DNA from 2 places in the Ruegeria sp. CDSB013 genome. Region 1 is predicted to be linked to the other one. Evidence: riboswitches for the same ligand, from Rfam matches in the RefSeq annotation. Region 1 holds a riboswitch; the other holds the start of a gene.

What was found. Region 1 has a riboswitch for thiamine pyrophosphate ahead of thiD (bifunctional hydroxymethylpyrimidine kinase/phosphomethylpyrimidine kinase). Riboswitches for the same ligand answer to the same signal wherever they lie in the genome.
Region 2: linked by a shared signal. The riboswitch ahead of thiB (thiamine ABC transporter substrate binding subunit) and the one ahead of thiD (bifunctional hydroxymethylpyrimidine kinase/phosphomethylpyrimidine kinase) in region 1 are both predicted to bind thiamine pyrophosphate.

What each region holds. Positions count from the first base shown of each region.
Region 1 covers NZ_JBXWPA010000009.1:117,764-125,641, reverse strand. The annotation lists gene AC2FJF_RS15890 (ABC transporter permease) at 47-868, shown strand; gene AC2FJF_RS15885 (alpha-ketoglutarate-dependent dioxygenase AlkB family protein) at 865-1,467, opposite strand; gene dnaK (molecular chaperone DnaK) at 1,681-3,591, shown strand; gene dnaJ (molecular chaperone DnaJ) at 3,666-4,820, shown strand; TPP riboswitch at 4,951-5,056, shown strand; gene thiD (bifunctional hydroxymethylpyrimidine kinase/phosphomethylpyrimidine kinase) at 5,102-5,905, shown strand; gene AC2FJF_RS15865 (FAD-dependent oxidoreductase) at 5,902-6,879, shown strand; gene thiS (sulfur carrier protein ThiS) at 6,863-7,057, shown strand; gene AC2FJF_RS15855 (thiazole synthase) at 7,061-7,825, shown strand; gene AC2FJF_RS15850 (thiamine phosphate synthase) at 7,822-7,878, shown strand, end outside.
Region 2 covers NZ_JBXWPA010000004.1:217,976-225,853, reverse strand. The annotation lists gene AC2FJF_RS09350 (adenylate/guanylate cyclase domain-containing protein) at 1-106, opposite strand, end outside; gene AC2FJF_RS09345 (thiamine ABC transporter ATP-binding protein) at 173-865, opposite strand; gene AC2FJF_RS09340 (thiamine/thiamine pyrophosphate ABC transporter permease ThiP) at 852-2,399, opposite strand; gene thiB (thiamine ABC transporter substrate binding subunit) at 2,375-3,355, opposite strand; TPP riboswitch at 3,389-3,494, opposite strand; gene AC2FJF_RS09330 (ArsB/NhaD family transporter) at 3,633-4,997, opposite strand; gene AC2FJF_RS09325 (CBS domain-containing protein) at 5,022-5,510, opposite strand; gene AC2FJF_RS09320 (enoyl-CoA hydratase) at 5,827-6,591, opposite strand; gene AC2FJF_RS09315 (HalD/BesD family halogenase) at 7,067-7,852, shown strand.

The DNA of each region.
Region 1 (7,878 bases):
ATTTCGTGGCAGTTTGCAGGTAATTCAGCGGGAAAGAGTGCACTGAGTGTTTTATTTTAAGCGGAATCAGACGCTTCTGGGCGGCGCTTTCACGACTTCCGAGCTTATCTTCCATGCGGTGGCGCATGGAATACGGTCCAAACACTCGAATGCTGTGATCGCGATCATTGTGAATATCTTGCAAATTCTCGCACTTGTGACCGTGTTTTACCTGATCATGTCGATGCTGGGCACGCGGGTCGCCAAGATCAGGGGTAACATTATCCTATTTCTGTTGTCAGGTGTCTTTCTGTTCCTGACCCATATCAAAGCCGTCTCGTCCGTCTCTGGCGTGGCAACAGGAAACAACCCGATGATGCTGCACTCTCCGATGAACATGATGGTTGCGCTGTTGGCAACCGCATTTGGGTCGCTTTACACGCAGTTGGTCTCGATCCTTGTGATCCTTTTCATCTACACTGTCGCAGTTGAGCCATTGGAGATCCAAGAACCGGGTGGCGCGTTCTATATGTTGATATTGGCCTGGTTTACCGGATGCGCGGTGGGCGTCGTGTTTATGGCAATCTCGCCATGGTTTCCCACCACCACGGGAATTCTCAGTACAATCTATCGACGTCTGAACATGATTTTTTCTGGTAAAATGGTTGTAGGGAACGCGCTGGGTGGCTTCATGCTGAGCTTCTTTGCCTGGAACCCGTTGTTTCACATAATCGACCAGTGCCGCGGCTTTGTCTTTCGCAATTACTTTCCGCGAAACACCAGTTGGGAATATGCGATTTGGGTTGGACTGGCCTTGTTGATGATTGGGTTGCTGGGTATCTTTTTCACCCGTCAGCATGTGTCAGCCAGTTGGGGCGCGCGCCGCTAGTTTGCGACCCGTAAGGTCAGGTTAATCCGTCCGCCTTTGGGCAACAGCTTGGATGAACCGAAACGGATGCGGTCTACCCCGTGATAGGTCAGGCGGGCGGGGCCGCCCATGACTACGACGTCGCCGGAGTTCAGCCAGATCGACTCGGTCTTGCCGCCGCGGGTTTCGTTTCCGATGCGAAAAAGGGCATCGTCGCCCAGCGATATCGACAGGACCGGCCATGAAAAATCTGCCTCGTCCTTGTCTTGATGCAGCCCCATGCGCGCACCTTCGCCGTAATAGTTGATCAGACAGCAATCCGGATCGCGTTGGGTGCTGGCAAGCTTGCGCCATATGCTCAGTATCGTATCGGGAATGTCGGGCCACACTGTTCCTTTAGGGTGCTGCGCCTGATATCGGTAGCCCCCTTTGTCAGTGACCCAGCCAAGCGCCCCGGCCGAGGTCATACGCACCGACATTTCCTTGCCCGAAGGCGTAACCGGCCGGAACAGCGGCGCAGATTTCAGAATCGGGCGCAACGCCTCAATCAGTTGCGTTTGTGCCGCAACGTCCAGATAGGTTTTTCTGATGTCAAATCCGCGCAAAAGCAGCCGCGCCATTGAAGATTCCCCAATCCTTGCCAAAACCTTGCCAAAAAGGCCGCAGATTCCCGAAAACCTGCCTTTTACACCGCTTGCAGGCCTCTGATCTCGCCCTTATATACGCCGGGACGCGCGATGGTGTAGTGCTGTTCGTGCAAACCAGATCGGGGCCGGATGCCATAACGGGTCCGGACCTCGAGACATCGCCTTGAAGAGAAAGGGATTGAACATATGGGAAAAGTAATCGGTATTGACCTCGGGACCACCAACTCGTGTGTGGCCATCATGGACGGCTCTCAGCCGAAGGTCATCGAAAACGCAGAAGGGGCGCGGACCACGCCCTCGATCGTCGCCTTCACCGAAGATGAGCGTCTGGTCGGTCAGCCTGCAAAACGTCAGGCGGTCACCAACCCCGACAACACGATCTTTGGCGTCAAGCGTCTGATCGGTCGTCGTGTGGATGATGCAGAAGTCCAGAAGGACAAGAAAATGGTGCCGTACGCCATCGTGGATGGCGGCAACGGTGACGCGTGGGTGGAAGCCCGCGGTGAAAAATACTCCCCAAGCCAGATTTCGGCCTTCACTCTGGGCAAGATGAAGGAAACTGCCGAGAGCTATCTGGGTGAAGAAGTCACGCAGGCGGTCATCACCGTTCCCGCGTATTTCAATGACGCACAGCGTCAGGCCACCAAAGACGCAGGCAAAATCGCCGGTCTGGAAGTGCTGCGGATCATCAACGAACCGACAGCCGCCGCGCTGGCCTATGGCCTGGACAAAGAAGAAACCCAAACCATCGCGGTTTATGACCTTGGTGGTGGTACGTTCGACGTGACCATTCTGGAAATCGACGACGGGCTGTTCGAGGTCAAATCGACCAATGGTGACACCTTCCTGGGTGGTGAAGACTTTGACATGCGCATCGTCAACTACCTGGCGGACGAGTTCAAAAAGGAACACGGTGTCGACCTGTCGCAAGACAAGATGGCCCTTCAGCGCCTGAAAGAAGCTGCTGAAAAAGCCAAGATCGAGCTGTCCTCGACCTCGCAGACCGAAATTAACCAGCCGTTCATCTCGATGGGCGCTAATGGTCAGCCGCTGCACATGGTCATGAAACTGACCCGTGCCAAGCTGGAATCGCTGGTTGGCGACCTGATCAAGAAGTCGATGAAACCCTGTCAGGCCGCATTGAAAGACGCCGGTTTGTCGGCGGGCGACATTGACGAGGTTGTTCTGGTCGGTGGTATGACCCGCATGCCGAAGGTGATCGAAGAGGTCACCAAATTCTTCGGTAAAGAGCCACACAAAGGTGTGAACCCGGACGAAGTTGTTGCCATGGGTGCCGCCATTCAGGCCGGTGTTCTGCAAGGCGACGTCAAAGATGTGGTTCTGCTGGACGTGACCCCGCTGAGCTTGGGCATCGAGACGCTGGGTGGCGTGTTCACCCGTCTGATCGACCGCAACACCACGATCCCGACGAAAAAGTCTCAGGTCTTCTCGACTGCTGAGGACAACCAGAACGCCGTGACCATCCGCTGTTTCCAAGGTGAGCGGGAAATGGCTGCGGACAACAAGATCCTGGGTCAGTTCAATCTTGAAGATATCCCGCCCGCACCGCGTGGCATGCCTCAGATCGAGGTGACTTTTGACATCGACGCCAACGGCATTGTCTCGGTTTCGGCCAAAGACAAAGGCACCGGCAAAGAGCAGAAGATCACCATCCAGGCATCGGGCGGTCTGTCCGACGAGGATATCGACAAGATGGTCAAGGACGCCGAAGAGAACGCGGAAGCTGACAAGGAACGCCGCGAACTGGTCGACGCCAAGAACCAGGCGGAAAGCCTTATCCATTCGACCGAAAAGTCAATGGAAGAGCATGCCGACAAGGTTGACCCGACCACCATCGAAGCCATCGAGCTGGCGATTGCCGCGCTGAAGGACGAGCTGGAAACTGAGAACGCCGAAAAGATCAAGTCCGGCATTCAGAACGTGACCGAAGCGGCCATGAAGCTGGGCGAAGCCATCTACAAGGCACAGTCCGAGGAAGCCGAGGATGAGCCTGCGGCAGCTGATGAAGCTCCGGCTGGTGATGACGACATCGTCGATGCCGAGTTCGAAGATCTGGACAACGACAAGCGTAACTAACGGGTAACCGGGCCAATTCGGGCCGGTCCGGTTGCCGGGCCGGCCCGATTACGTTGAGGCAGAAGGAAATACTGATGTCCAAACGCGACTATTACGAAGTGCTCGGCGTGTCCAAGGGCGCTTCGGCGGATGAGATCAAGAAAGGCTTTCGCAAGAAGGCCAAAGAACTGCATCCAGATCGCAATAAGGACAATCCCGACGCAGAAGCGCAGTTCAAAGAGGCGAATGAGGCCTATGACGTCCTGCGCGACGGCGACAAAAAAGCGGCTTACGACCGCTTTGGCCACGCTGCTTTCGAAAATGGCATGGGCGGCGGTGGCCGACCCGGCGGCGGATTTGGCGGGCAGGGCGACTTCTCCAGCGCATTCTCGGATGTGTTTGATGACCTGTTCGGCGACTTCATGGGCGGTCAGCGCGGTGCAACTAGCGGTGGCCGGCGTGCCGCGCGCGGCTCGGACCTGCGCTATAACCTGAGGGTGACGTTGGAAGAGGCGTTCTCGGGGCTGCAAAAGACGATTAGCGTACCTGCCGCCGTGGCCTGTTCTGCCTGTGACGGATCAGGTGCGGAAGGTGGGGTGGAGCCCACAACCTGCCCGACCTGTTCCGGTATGGGAAAAGTTCGGGCGCAGCAGGGTTTTTTCACAGTCGAACGGTCCTGCCCGACCTGTTCGGGTCTGGGTCAGATCATCAAGAATCCTTGTAAATCCTGCGGAGGCGCCGGGCGCGTTGAAAAAGAGCGTGCTCTGTCGGTCAACATTCCGGCCGGTGTCGAAACCGGCACCCGCATTCGTCTTGCCGGTGAAGGTGAGGCCGGGATGCGCGGTGGCCCTCCGGGCGACCTGTATATTTTTGTCGAAGTTTCGGACCACAAGCTGTTCGAGCGCGACAGCGTAAACCTGTATTGCCGCGTTCCGGTCAGCATGGGGAAAGCCGCGCTGGGTGGTTCGATCGAAGTACCCACAATCGACGGTGGCCGTGGCCGTGTACAAATCCCGGCGGGCAGCCAGTCAGGCCGTCAGATGCGATTGCGCGGTAAGGGCATGCCCGCCCTTCGCGGCGGTGGAATTGGCGATATGTTCATTGAACTGGCGGTGGAAACCCCGGTCAATTTGACCAGCCGCCAGAAAGAGCTGCTACGCGAGTTTGACGATCTGGGCGAAGACAACCACCCGGAATCAAAAAGCTTCTTCTCATCCGTCAAATCTTTCTGGGACGGCATGAAGGGCTGAACCAGCACTTCGTAAACTTCTGTCGCAAGCCGGCCCATCGAGGCCGGCTTTTGCATTTGATAAGTCCAGTTTGACCGTGATCTGCCCCAAAATTGGCCCTTGATTCTCCCGCCATCCCCTGAGAGTGTCGCCCCAACCGTTGGGGTGCCCTGCTTGGGGGCTGAGAGGCGTGAACGCGCTAACCCATCGAACCTGATCCGGGCAATACCGGCGTAGGGAACGGTCTTATAGTGCTTAGACGTTTTCCATGCCCGTTGCCCATTTTGAACCGGAGCAACGACATGGCACCCATTGCCTTAACAATCGCAGGATCTGACAGCGGCGGAGGGGCTGGAATTCAGGCTGACCTCAAGGCCATGTCGGCGCTTGGCGTCTACGGTGCCAGTGTGATTACCGCAGTGACGGCGCAGAATACTCGCGCAGTTACGGCGGTGCATGGTATCCCTCTGGACGTCATTGCAGCCCAGATCGAGGCTGTTCTGACCGACCTGGATGTTGGCGCGATCAAGATTGGAATGCTGGCGACCCCTCAGATCATCCAGTGTGTCGAAGACAGTATCGCGGATTTTGACGGGCCGGTGGTTCTGGATCCGGTCATGATTGCCAAATCCGGCGATGCGTTGCTGGCGGAAGAAGCCGTGCAAACCCTGCGCGAGGTGTTGCTGCCGCGCGCGACCGTGTTGACACCAAACCTGCCAGAAGCAGCCTGTTTGCTGGGCGCTGAACCAGCGGACAGCCTCGAACAGATGATCACACAAGGGCGCGAGTTATGCGCATTGGGTGCAAGTGCGGTCCTGATGAAGGGCGGTCATGGGAAAGGCGACATCTGCCACGACTTACTGGTCTCAGATTTTGGCGTGATGGACCAATTTCAAGCGCCGCGCCGACAGACAAGCAACACCCACGGAACGGGGTGCACGCTGTCCTCATCCATAGCGGCCGGATTGGCCAAGGATCTTTCGCTGCCCCAGGCCGTTGCGCAAGCACATGACTATCTGCAGGGCGCCATCGCTCAGGCCGATGCTTTGAACATCGGGCAAGGTCACGGGCCTGTTCATCACTTCCATCAGGTTTGGTCCGCGTGACCGTCTGGTCGATCATAGGGGCAGGCGTGGCCGGGTTGGCCGTTGCTTCCGAACTTGTCGCGCGCGGGGCCAAGGTTCAGGTGTTTGATCCCGGTGGTGCACCGGGGCCGCATGGCTGTTCCTGGTGGGCGGGCGGAATGTTGGCACCTTGGTGCGAGTATGAAAACGCCGAAGAACCTGTCCTGCGTCTGGGGCAATTGGCAATCGACTGGTGGGCCAAGCGCACTCAGGTCCACAGGCGCGGCACATTGGTTGTCGCTAACCCACGAGACCTGCCGGATCTGCGTCGTTTCGCCCGCAGAACGGAGGGGTTTTCTGAAGTTGATGACAGAGAAATAACCTTATTAGAGCCTGATCTGTATGGTTTCAAAAAAGGTCTCTACTTTGCTGCGGAAGCCCATTTGGATCCGCGTCAGGCCTTGCTGGATCTGTCGCACCAGCTTCAGGATCACGGTGTTGAATTCCATCATGCGTGCGCTCCGACGGGATTGGACAACGCCATTGATTGCAGAGGTCTGCACGCGCGCGAATACCTGCAGGACTTGCGCGGCGTGAAGGGTGAGATGCTGGTGATACGGTGCCCAGACGTGACACTGACCCGGCCTATACGCCTGCTTCATCCACGCGTGCCGCTGTATATCGTTCCACGCGGCGACGGCGTCTACATGCTGGGCGCGACAATGATCGAATCCGAGGATAGCAGCCGAATTACCGCACGCTCGATGCTTGAGTTGCTGAGCGCAGCCTACGCCCTGAACCCCGCCTTTGGTGAGGCTGAAGTGTTGGAAACCGGCGTCGATCTGCGCCCCGCTTTCCCCGACAACCTGCCGCGTATTCGGCGGCTAGGACCGACAATCTACGCCAACGGCCTCTACCGCCACGGCTACCTGCTGGCCCCTGCACTGGCCAAGGGCGTGGCTGACCTGGCGTTGGACACCAAACATTCGGAGATGGTTGATGAAGATCGTACTTAACGGCGAGATGCGCGATGTGCACGCCGGAACTCTTGCCGATCTTTTGCAGGAATGTGGGTTTTCGGGCCGGGTGGCGACGGCTGTGAACGAGGGTTTTGTGCCCTCGAGCCTGCGCAAGGCCCGTAAAATCAAGGATGGCGATCGGATCGAAGTCGTCGCCCCGATGCAGGGGGGCTGAGCGATGAAGACTTTCTACGGCACATCACTGCCGAACCCGCTGATGCTGGGCACCGCGCAATATCCAAGCCCCGCAATCTTGGAACAGGCATTTCGGGACAGCGGGGCCGGGGTGGTCACCGTATCTTTGCGACGCGAAGCAGGCGCAGGACAAACCTTTTGGCAGATGATCCGCGATCTGAGCGTCCTTATCCTGCCCAACACAGCAGGTTGCCATACGGTGAAAGAGGCTGTGACCACCGCTCATATGGCGCGTGAGGTGTTTGACACCAAATGGATCAAGCTGGAACTGATCGGACATACCGACAGCCTCCAGCCTGATGTGTTCCAACTGGTCGAGGCCGCGCGAACCCTGAGCGAAGACGGGTTCGAGGTTTTTCCCTATACCACGGACGACCTGATCGTGGGTGAGCGACTGTTGGCGGCAGGGTGTGAGGTTCTGATGCCATGGGGCGCTCCGATAGGCTCGGGCCGTGGTTTGAACAACGAATACGCCTTGCGCGCAATGCGGGCTGAGTTTCCCGAAGTACCACTGGTGATTGACGCAGGTATCGGCCTGCCCAGCCACGCCGCTCATGCGATGGAACTTGGGTATGATGCCGTTCTGCTGAACACTGCGGTGGCACGGGCCGGTGATCCCGCAGCAATGGCCAAGGCGATGAAGCTGGCCATCGAGGCCGGGCGATTGGCCTATAAGGCTGACCCGATCGAAGCGCGCGATATGGCCGAACCCTCGACCCCCGTTATTGGAAAGGCGTTTTTGTCATGACCCTCGACCGGTTTTATCCAATCTTCGACCATTCGGACTGGCTGCGCCGGACG
Region 2 (7,878 bases), on a different contig from region 1:
GCAGAGTAGAAATTCGGATCTTCAACCTTGACTGGCGGTAGCTTTGCGCCCGGGCGCTTTTGTCGATCACGCCAGTGTGCTGCGTATGCCTATCTTCGTTGACCATCTTTGAACGATATTTAGCTTGGCGACCCGTTACAACGTCTCGTTGACGTCTCAGGCGGGATCGCCGCTAGCCAAGATAGGCACGCAGGCTTGGCGGCGGGTTGTCAAAGAGTTCCGCTGTCTGAACGGGGGCATGCACTGTTTCGTCTGCAACAAGTACGGTCTGGTCGGCAATTCGGCGTGCATCCTGCGGATCGTGGCTGACCATCAATAGGGTCGTTTGGGTTTCGGCTACCAGATCGGCCACCAAATCCAGCATTTCGACCTTTAGGGCTGGCCCAAGGGCGGCAAACGGTTCGTCCAAAAGTAACAGGTCGCGCCGCTGCACAAGTACGCGGGCCAGGGCAACCCGGCTTTGCTGTCCTCCGGACAGTTCCGAGGGTTTGCGCGCGCCCATACCATGCAATGAAACCCGGTCCAGTGCGGACTGAACCTGTGCATCCTCGTCCCTCGACAGCCGACCATTTGGGCGCAGGCCCAGGGCGATGTTTTGTTCAGCCGTCAGATGCGGAAACAGGTTTCCGTCTTGAAACAGCATCGCCATAGGGCGCTTGCCGGGATGCTGGTTGGAAATCTGTCGCCCACCCCAAAAAATCTGGCCCTTTTTTAGGTCTCGAAATCCGGCGATAGTCTCCAGCAATGTGGACTTGCCCGCGCCGGACGGGCCAATAATGGCAATGCTGTTGCCAACCTCGATCTGGATATCGGCGTTTAGGGTGAAATTCCCGTTTTCAATCACACAGTCGTCAAGCTTCAGCATGCCAGCGCCCTCCTCGGTCCAATAGCCAGAATGCGCCCATGGACAGCAGCAACAGCATTAATGCCCCGCCGGCAGCCGCCTGCATCTGATAGGCGCCCATCAGGCGGTAGATTTGCAAGGGCAGGGTCGCGATCTGCGGATCGGCGAACAGTGCGATCACGCCCAGATCACCCATTGACAGAGCCGCCCCAAGGCCAGCGGCAAAACCGATCTGTGGACGCATGCGCGGTAGCAAGATGCGTGTGAAAAACGTCCATTTTGTCATATCCAATGAAAGCGCGAGACGTCCGTGCCTAGCGGTTATGTCGCGCGCCGTGGGGACCAGAATGCGTAAAGCAAACGGCAGGGCCATCGCAGCATTTACAAAAGCAGTGACAGGCAGAGCCAATGTCGTCGGGTTTGCCAAAGGCCGGATTAAGATGAACAGGCCCGTACCGATCACCAGTGGTGATGCCGCCAAACCCAAAATGCCGCTGAGTTCCACAAGCCCGTACCGGCCGCTCGCGACGGCGGTGGCCATAGGCAAAGCAAGCAAAAGCAGGACTGCGGTGCTTGCAGCGGCAACAAGGACCGAGATCAGCGCGGCCCTAAAAACGATTGCGGGCATGTCAAACAACCCGGCAGCTCCCGAAATTACGACCGATGCCAAAGGAAGCAGCAAAAAGACGGCCGCTGCGACGATCCAGAATATATCTATCGTCGGCGCACCCCCGTCCCAGCGGCGCAAGGCGCGATCGAGACCTGTTCCAAAACCGTCCCCGCGCGCAAACTTCAGCGCCACTAAAGCGGTCGCAGCTGTCAGGGCAAGTTGCAGGGCGGATAACAGGGCGGCGCGGCCCAGGTCGAAATCGTAGGTGAAGGCCTGATAGATCGCCAGTTCGATCGTTGTAGCCCGTGGTCCTCCGCCCAAGGTCAGGGCGACGGCGAAGCTGGTCAGGCAGATGGCGAAGATTACCGCCAGAACCCCGGGCAGGGTCCGTTTGAGCATGGGCATCTCGATCAGTCGAAACATGGCCATGCCATTGCAGCCCAGTTGTGCGGCCAGGCGAAACCGTTCTGCAGGAATTTCCTGCCAGGCTTGCAACACAAGGCGTGTGGCCAGGGGTAGGTTGAAGAAAACATGCGCCAGTACGACCCCATGCAAGCCGTAGATGCGTATGGGCGGCAGGCCGAAAATGCCAAGGTTGTCCGAGATCCATCCCGACCGGCCAAAGACTTGCAGCAGACCCAGAATGGCAACGATGACCGGCAGGATGAAGGGCGCGCCTAAAAGCGCAATTAAAGCCCGTCGGCCGGGGAACCTCCGACGTGCCAAAGCCCGCGCAACCGGCACGGCCAATACCACGCTGAACAATGCGGACAGTGTGGCTTGGGTCAGCGTGAACCGCAGCGCAGCCCAGTCGGCGGGAGTGAACCCGCCGCTGGTTTCAGCACGCAGTGCAACCGCCGAAAGAGTGCCCAGGATCAGCGCGGCGACCAGGGCCGCCGCACCGATACCGGGCCATGGGCTTACTGGCTGAGCGCGTTCTGCCATTCTGCCAGGGCCTGATCCCGCACGGCGGCGGCTTCATCGGGAGAGAACAGAAGCGACTTTGCCGGCACTGTCAGGGTTTCGAACCCTTTGGGCAGGCCGTCTGCCGGGGTTACGGCCGGATACATCCAGTTGGTCGTCGGAATGATTTGCTGGAACGCGTCCGAGACCATGAACTGCAAAAACTGATCCGCCAGATCGGTCTGATCTGTTGCAGCCAGCTTTGCAGCGACTTCGACCTGCAAGTAATTGCCTTCGTCGAAAGCTGACGCGGCCTTGCTGTCATCGTCCTCGGCAATCAGGTGATAGGCCGGAGATGTCGTGTAGCTGAGAACCATGTCCGACTCGCCCTCAAGAAACAGGCCGTATGCCTCGGACCAACCTTTGGTGACCGTCACGATGTTGTCGGAAAGACCTGCCCAGATTTCGGGTGCTTCGTCACCATAAGCCGCTTTGACCCACATCAGAAGACCCAGACCCGGCGTGGACGAGCGAGGGTCCTGGATGATGATTTTGGTGTCGCTATCCGCCAGCTCCCGGAAGTTCGCAGGCGCGGTCGCATCCGCTTTGTGAACGAAGGCGAAGTAGCCCCAGTCATACGGTGTGAACGTGTCATCGGTCCATTCGATCGGCAGCGCGAAGTCGGCAGAAACGGAATTGGGCGCAAACAGGCCAGTTTCCCGGGCCGATGCAATCAAGTTGGTATCCAGCCCAAGGACGACGTCGGCGTCAGAGTTTTCACCCTCAAGCCGGACACGCGACAAAAGCGCGGCACCATCTTCAACGCCCACGAGGTTCAACTCGCAGTCGCAGGTTGCCTCAAAGGCTTCTTTGACCTGCGGGCCAGGGCCCCAGTCGGATACAAAGCTGTCATAGGTGTAAACGGTAAGCTGAGGCTTGTCGGCGGCGATAGCCGAAGTTGCACTCAGAAGTCCCGCAGCAATTAGCAGATGTTTCATGTCATCCTCCATTGCGGCGAGAGGGCAAGGATGGATGAAACCGAAACCCTTCCCTCCGCCGGTTCTAGCCGGTTCAGGTTCTACGGGTTCGCTTGATAAGCATCTCAGCGCGGCAGGCCGTGCTCCCCGAGGTGAGGCCGTCACTAGGGGGGATTGGCCAGAAAGACAACCAAATTCGGCGCCTCGGCGCGGCGCGTGTCGTATGTGGGCAAGTAAGCCTGTCCGGAGCCGGACGCCCTTTGAACCTGTAATGCGTTTGGTTCAAAGGGCCATAGGGTCAGAAGTAACGCAGCCAAATATAAACGTTTGCGATCATCAAGGTCAGGATCATGATCGGGAATGCAATTTTGGCGAAGGCGATGAAGCCGATGGGCTGCTTGGCCTTTTCCGCAAAAGCAGCCACCGTAAGGTTGGCGCTTGCCCCCAACAGTGTGCCGTTGCCGCCTAGACAGGCGCCAAGCGCCAGCGACCACCACAGGGGTTCAATCGCGTCCTTGCCGCCGAACGTGTCTGCGGTGGACTCGATCAGAGGGATCATCGTTGCCACGAAAGGAATGTTGTCGAGGATTGCGGACAAAATGCCGGAGGCCCAAAAGATGAAGAACGCGGTCCACATCATGTCGCCTTGGGTCAGCTCCAGCACTTTCTCACCAAAGAATGCCAAGAGGCCAACATGTTCAACACCGGCAACAATGACGAACAGCCCACCGAAGAAAAAGATTGTGACCCATTCAACTTCACCAAAAATGTGGTGAACCGACTCGGATTGTTCTTCACCGCTTTGGTGGCCATAGGCCAGCAGCATCAACAGGCCTGCACCGGCCAACGCTGACGTACCGGGCTGAATGCCGTAGCTGTGCCCCAGCGTGAACCCCAGCAAAACCAGAGCCAATACGGCCAGAGACTTGATCATCAAGACAACATCAGTAACCGCTTCGGATTCGTTGAACCCCATAATCCGATCGCTGGCCGATTTCGGAATGCGGGCCAGTTCCTTGCGGTTCATAAGGTAAATAATGCCGGTCAGGACAACCAGACATATGGCCGAGATAGGCGCCAGGTTCACCACGAAATCGTTGAAGCTCAACCCTGCGGCCGAGCCAATGATGATGTTGGGCGGGTCACCGATCAGCGTCGCTGTTCCCCCCACGTTCGAGGCCAGGATCTCGGCGACAAAGAACGGGAACACACGCGTTTCCAGGGCTTCAGTGATCAGCAGCGTAATCGGGGCGATCAGCAATACGGTCGTTACGTTGTCCAGCAGGGCCGAAAACACCGCCGTAATCAGCGTCAGCATGATCAGGATGCCGGTTGGATTGGCTTTCACCGCTTTTGCGGCCTTGATCGCTACGTATTGGAACAATCCGCATTTGCTGGTGATCCCCACGATGACCATCATGCCGATAAGTAGTGCCAGAGTGTTGGCGTCCACACCCGCCACGGCCTGTTCCTGATTGATGATGCCAAACAGGACCATCAGGGACGCGCCCAGCATCGTTAAAATGGCGCGGTTGACCTTTTCTGTGATCAGGACCGCATAAACCAAAATCAGAATTCCGGTCGCGGCCCAAAGCGGATCTATGCCCAATAGTTGTGGAACAGAGAGAGCGGCCTCTCCATGTGACGTCGAATGCGTAGCCAAGGTTTTAGTCCGGTTTGTATAGGGTTAGCTGAGTGCGCGATCCAAAAGCGAGTTGGCGCTTACGGTGCCAACGAAACGGTTGGTTTCGGGCTCAACAAGGATCACGTGCCGTTTGTATTTGTAGATCAGGAAGATACCTTCCATCACTGGCGTGTCGGGTGCAGCAACGGGGATGTTCGAGGGCCTCGACATGTTGTCGCGAACCTTTTCGGTCTTCAGCCGCTCCATCTGTTGTTCGAAATCTTCCCGCGTCAGGTTCATGAAGCTGAGCGAGTCGATCGCGACGCGCGACGCATCATCATTCAGACCGATTGTCGCCGCTTTCGGCAGGATCAGTTTCAGCAGCGTTGGGGCAGTAAAGACGCCAACATAAGTTCCGTCTTCAGCCACGACAGGCAGAAATCGTGCCCGGCTGCCCCTGATGATGTTGAAGGCCGTGGCGATGCTTTCATCCGGCAGAATGGTCTTTTGTACCTCAGACGGTACCATCACGTCATAGCAGGTTAGGCCCATGCTTTTCCTCTGACTTCACGCGGCATTCGGGTGAAACGGTATCCAAAAGCCGCAGGGCACGCCCTTTTCGGCTTGTGAAAGCGTGTCAGGACGAATCAAAATTTGTTGGTGCGCACTGATTCCATTGCCGGGCGAAATTGACCAGCCCGGTAATGAAATTAAGTTGATAACCTTCCGTCATTGGCGACGCCGGCCAATGACGGAAGGTTGGTTTCAGCTTGGGTTTAGTGCAGCGGCGTTTTGTGCCTCAGTTGCCGTTACATCTAGTCCGGGTTGCCGTCGGGCGTGGAAAGCCGTAATCGCTCAAAGGCGCGGGTCAGCTGTAATTTGGTGCGCGTTTTTGCAGTTTGGCCGCAATACTCTCGGCAAAATCGGGGGACTGTAGTTGCGCGGCAAAGATCTTGATTTCTGCGGCCATGTGTCCGGCCACTGTGTCACGCTGATTGCGGATCAGGGCCTTGGACTGTTTGAGCGCTACCGGGGATGAGGCCGCAATGGCTTGTGCGATCTCCTGGACTTTGCTCATCAACTCATTGTCGGCAAAGACGCGCGCGACCAACCCGTGGTTCAGGGCCTCGGATGCCGTCAGAACCCGCCCGGCCAGCAAGACGTCATTGGCGACAGCCATGCCGAGGGACGCAGGCAGAAGCAACGACGAACCGGCCTCGGGCACCAGGCCCAGTTGGACAAATGGCGCGCTAAATGTAGCGCTGTCCGCGGAATAGACCAGATCGCAGTGCAGCAGCATGGTCAGGCCAACGCCAATTGCAGGACCGTTTACTGCGGCGATCAGGGGTTTCGGACAATCCCGGATCGTATTCAGGAACCGAGTAATCGGATTTTCAACGTCACCCGCCGGAAGCCCGCCTGTCATAAAGTCCTGCAGGTCATTCCCGGCTGTGAACATATCGCCTTGACCAGTGATGACCAGCGCCCGGGCTTGATCGGTTTGACCGTATTCTTCGATGGCTTCAGCTATCGCGGTATACATGGCAAAAGTGATCGCGTTTTTCTTGTCTGCGCGAGAAATCGTGACTGTGGTGACGCGATCCTGAGTGCTGACGATGATATGTTCGCTCATGGCGTTATTCCTTGGATGCCCGGCGGTATTTGTGTCGCGTCGGCTGTGGGTTTCCTGCATGTGGGCAAGTTCGTATGCGGGCAAATAGCCTGCGTCAACAAATCAGGGCAGTTACCTCACGTCGCTGGGCGAGTGTGCCAGATTGATCCCCACTGTTGAATTCAGTGGTGCCTTAACTATGCAGCGCAGCTACGACTATTTTTACATCTGGAGGAGATCTACGTCTTTTTGCGTAAGCTATCCGGTACTCCTGCCGCAAAGGGATCGGCGACATGCTCATCCTGATGAGGGTCTCCGACTTTAAATCCATCGCCGCTATTTCTACTGAACAAGCGCCCTCAGGAACAGGCACTTTCCGCGGGGCAATCCGTTTCCGGTCAGAGCTTTTGAATTTCTTATGCTCTCCAAAAAGACTATCCATTGATAAAACTCTGTTTCAAGCCCTGCTCAGGATAACAGGAAAGGAGGGTCGAAGATGCGTGATGTCATAAACTTAGATTTGTATCCGCTGGACCAGCCGGGCAGCATGGCCTGGCACAGCCTGATCGAACGCTGCAAAGCCGATCTTTCTGAGAATGGACTTTTCAACCTGCCTGGCTTTGTTCGCGACAGTGCGCTGGAATCGGCGGTGTCTGAGCTGCAACCGGTTTTCGCTGAAGAGGCTTTTGTCCATGCACGGCGGCACAACATCTATTTCAGGACGTCTATCGAGGGCCTCGGTAGCAACCATCCGGCCCTGACCCAATTTGAAACGTCTAACAGGACGATTTGCGCCGATCAGTTGGGGCAGGCCTTTGTCATCCGCCTTTATGAATGGCCGCCATTTGCGCAGTTTTTGGCTGCGGTCATGGAAAAGCCTAAGCTTTTTGTCATGGATGATCCGCTGGCCCGCGTGAATGTAATGGCTTACTCAGCCGGGCAGGCCCTGAACTGGCATTTCGACAGGTCCGAATTCACCACAACGCTGCTGTTGCAAGCGCCGTTAGCGGGCGGTGAATTCGAGTACGAAAAGGACCTACGTAGTGATGACAACCCTAATTATGACGGCGTGGCTGAATTGTTGGAAGGTCGGCGCAAGCCCACGCTCATGAAACTGCAACCGGGGACTTTGAACATCTTCAAAGGCAAAAACACGGCGCACCGCGTTTCGCCTGTTCAAGGCGACCGCGACCGCATGATCGCCGTGTTTTCCTTTTATGATCGGCCAAATGTTCAGTTCACACACGAAGAACGCATCGGGTTTTACGGGCGCGCGTCGTGATCTGAGATGGCACATGCCTGACCCTA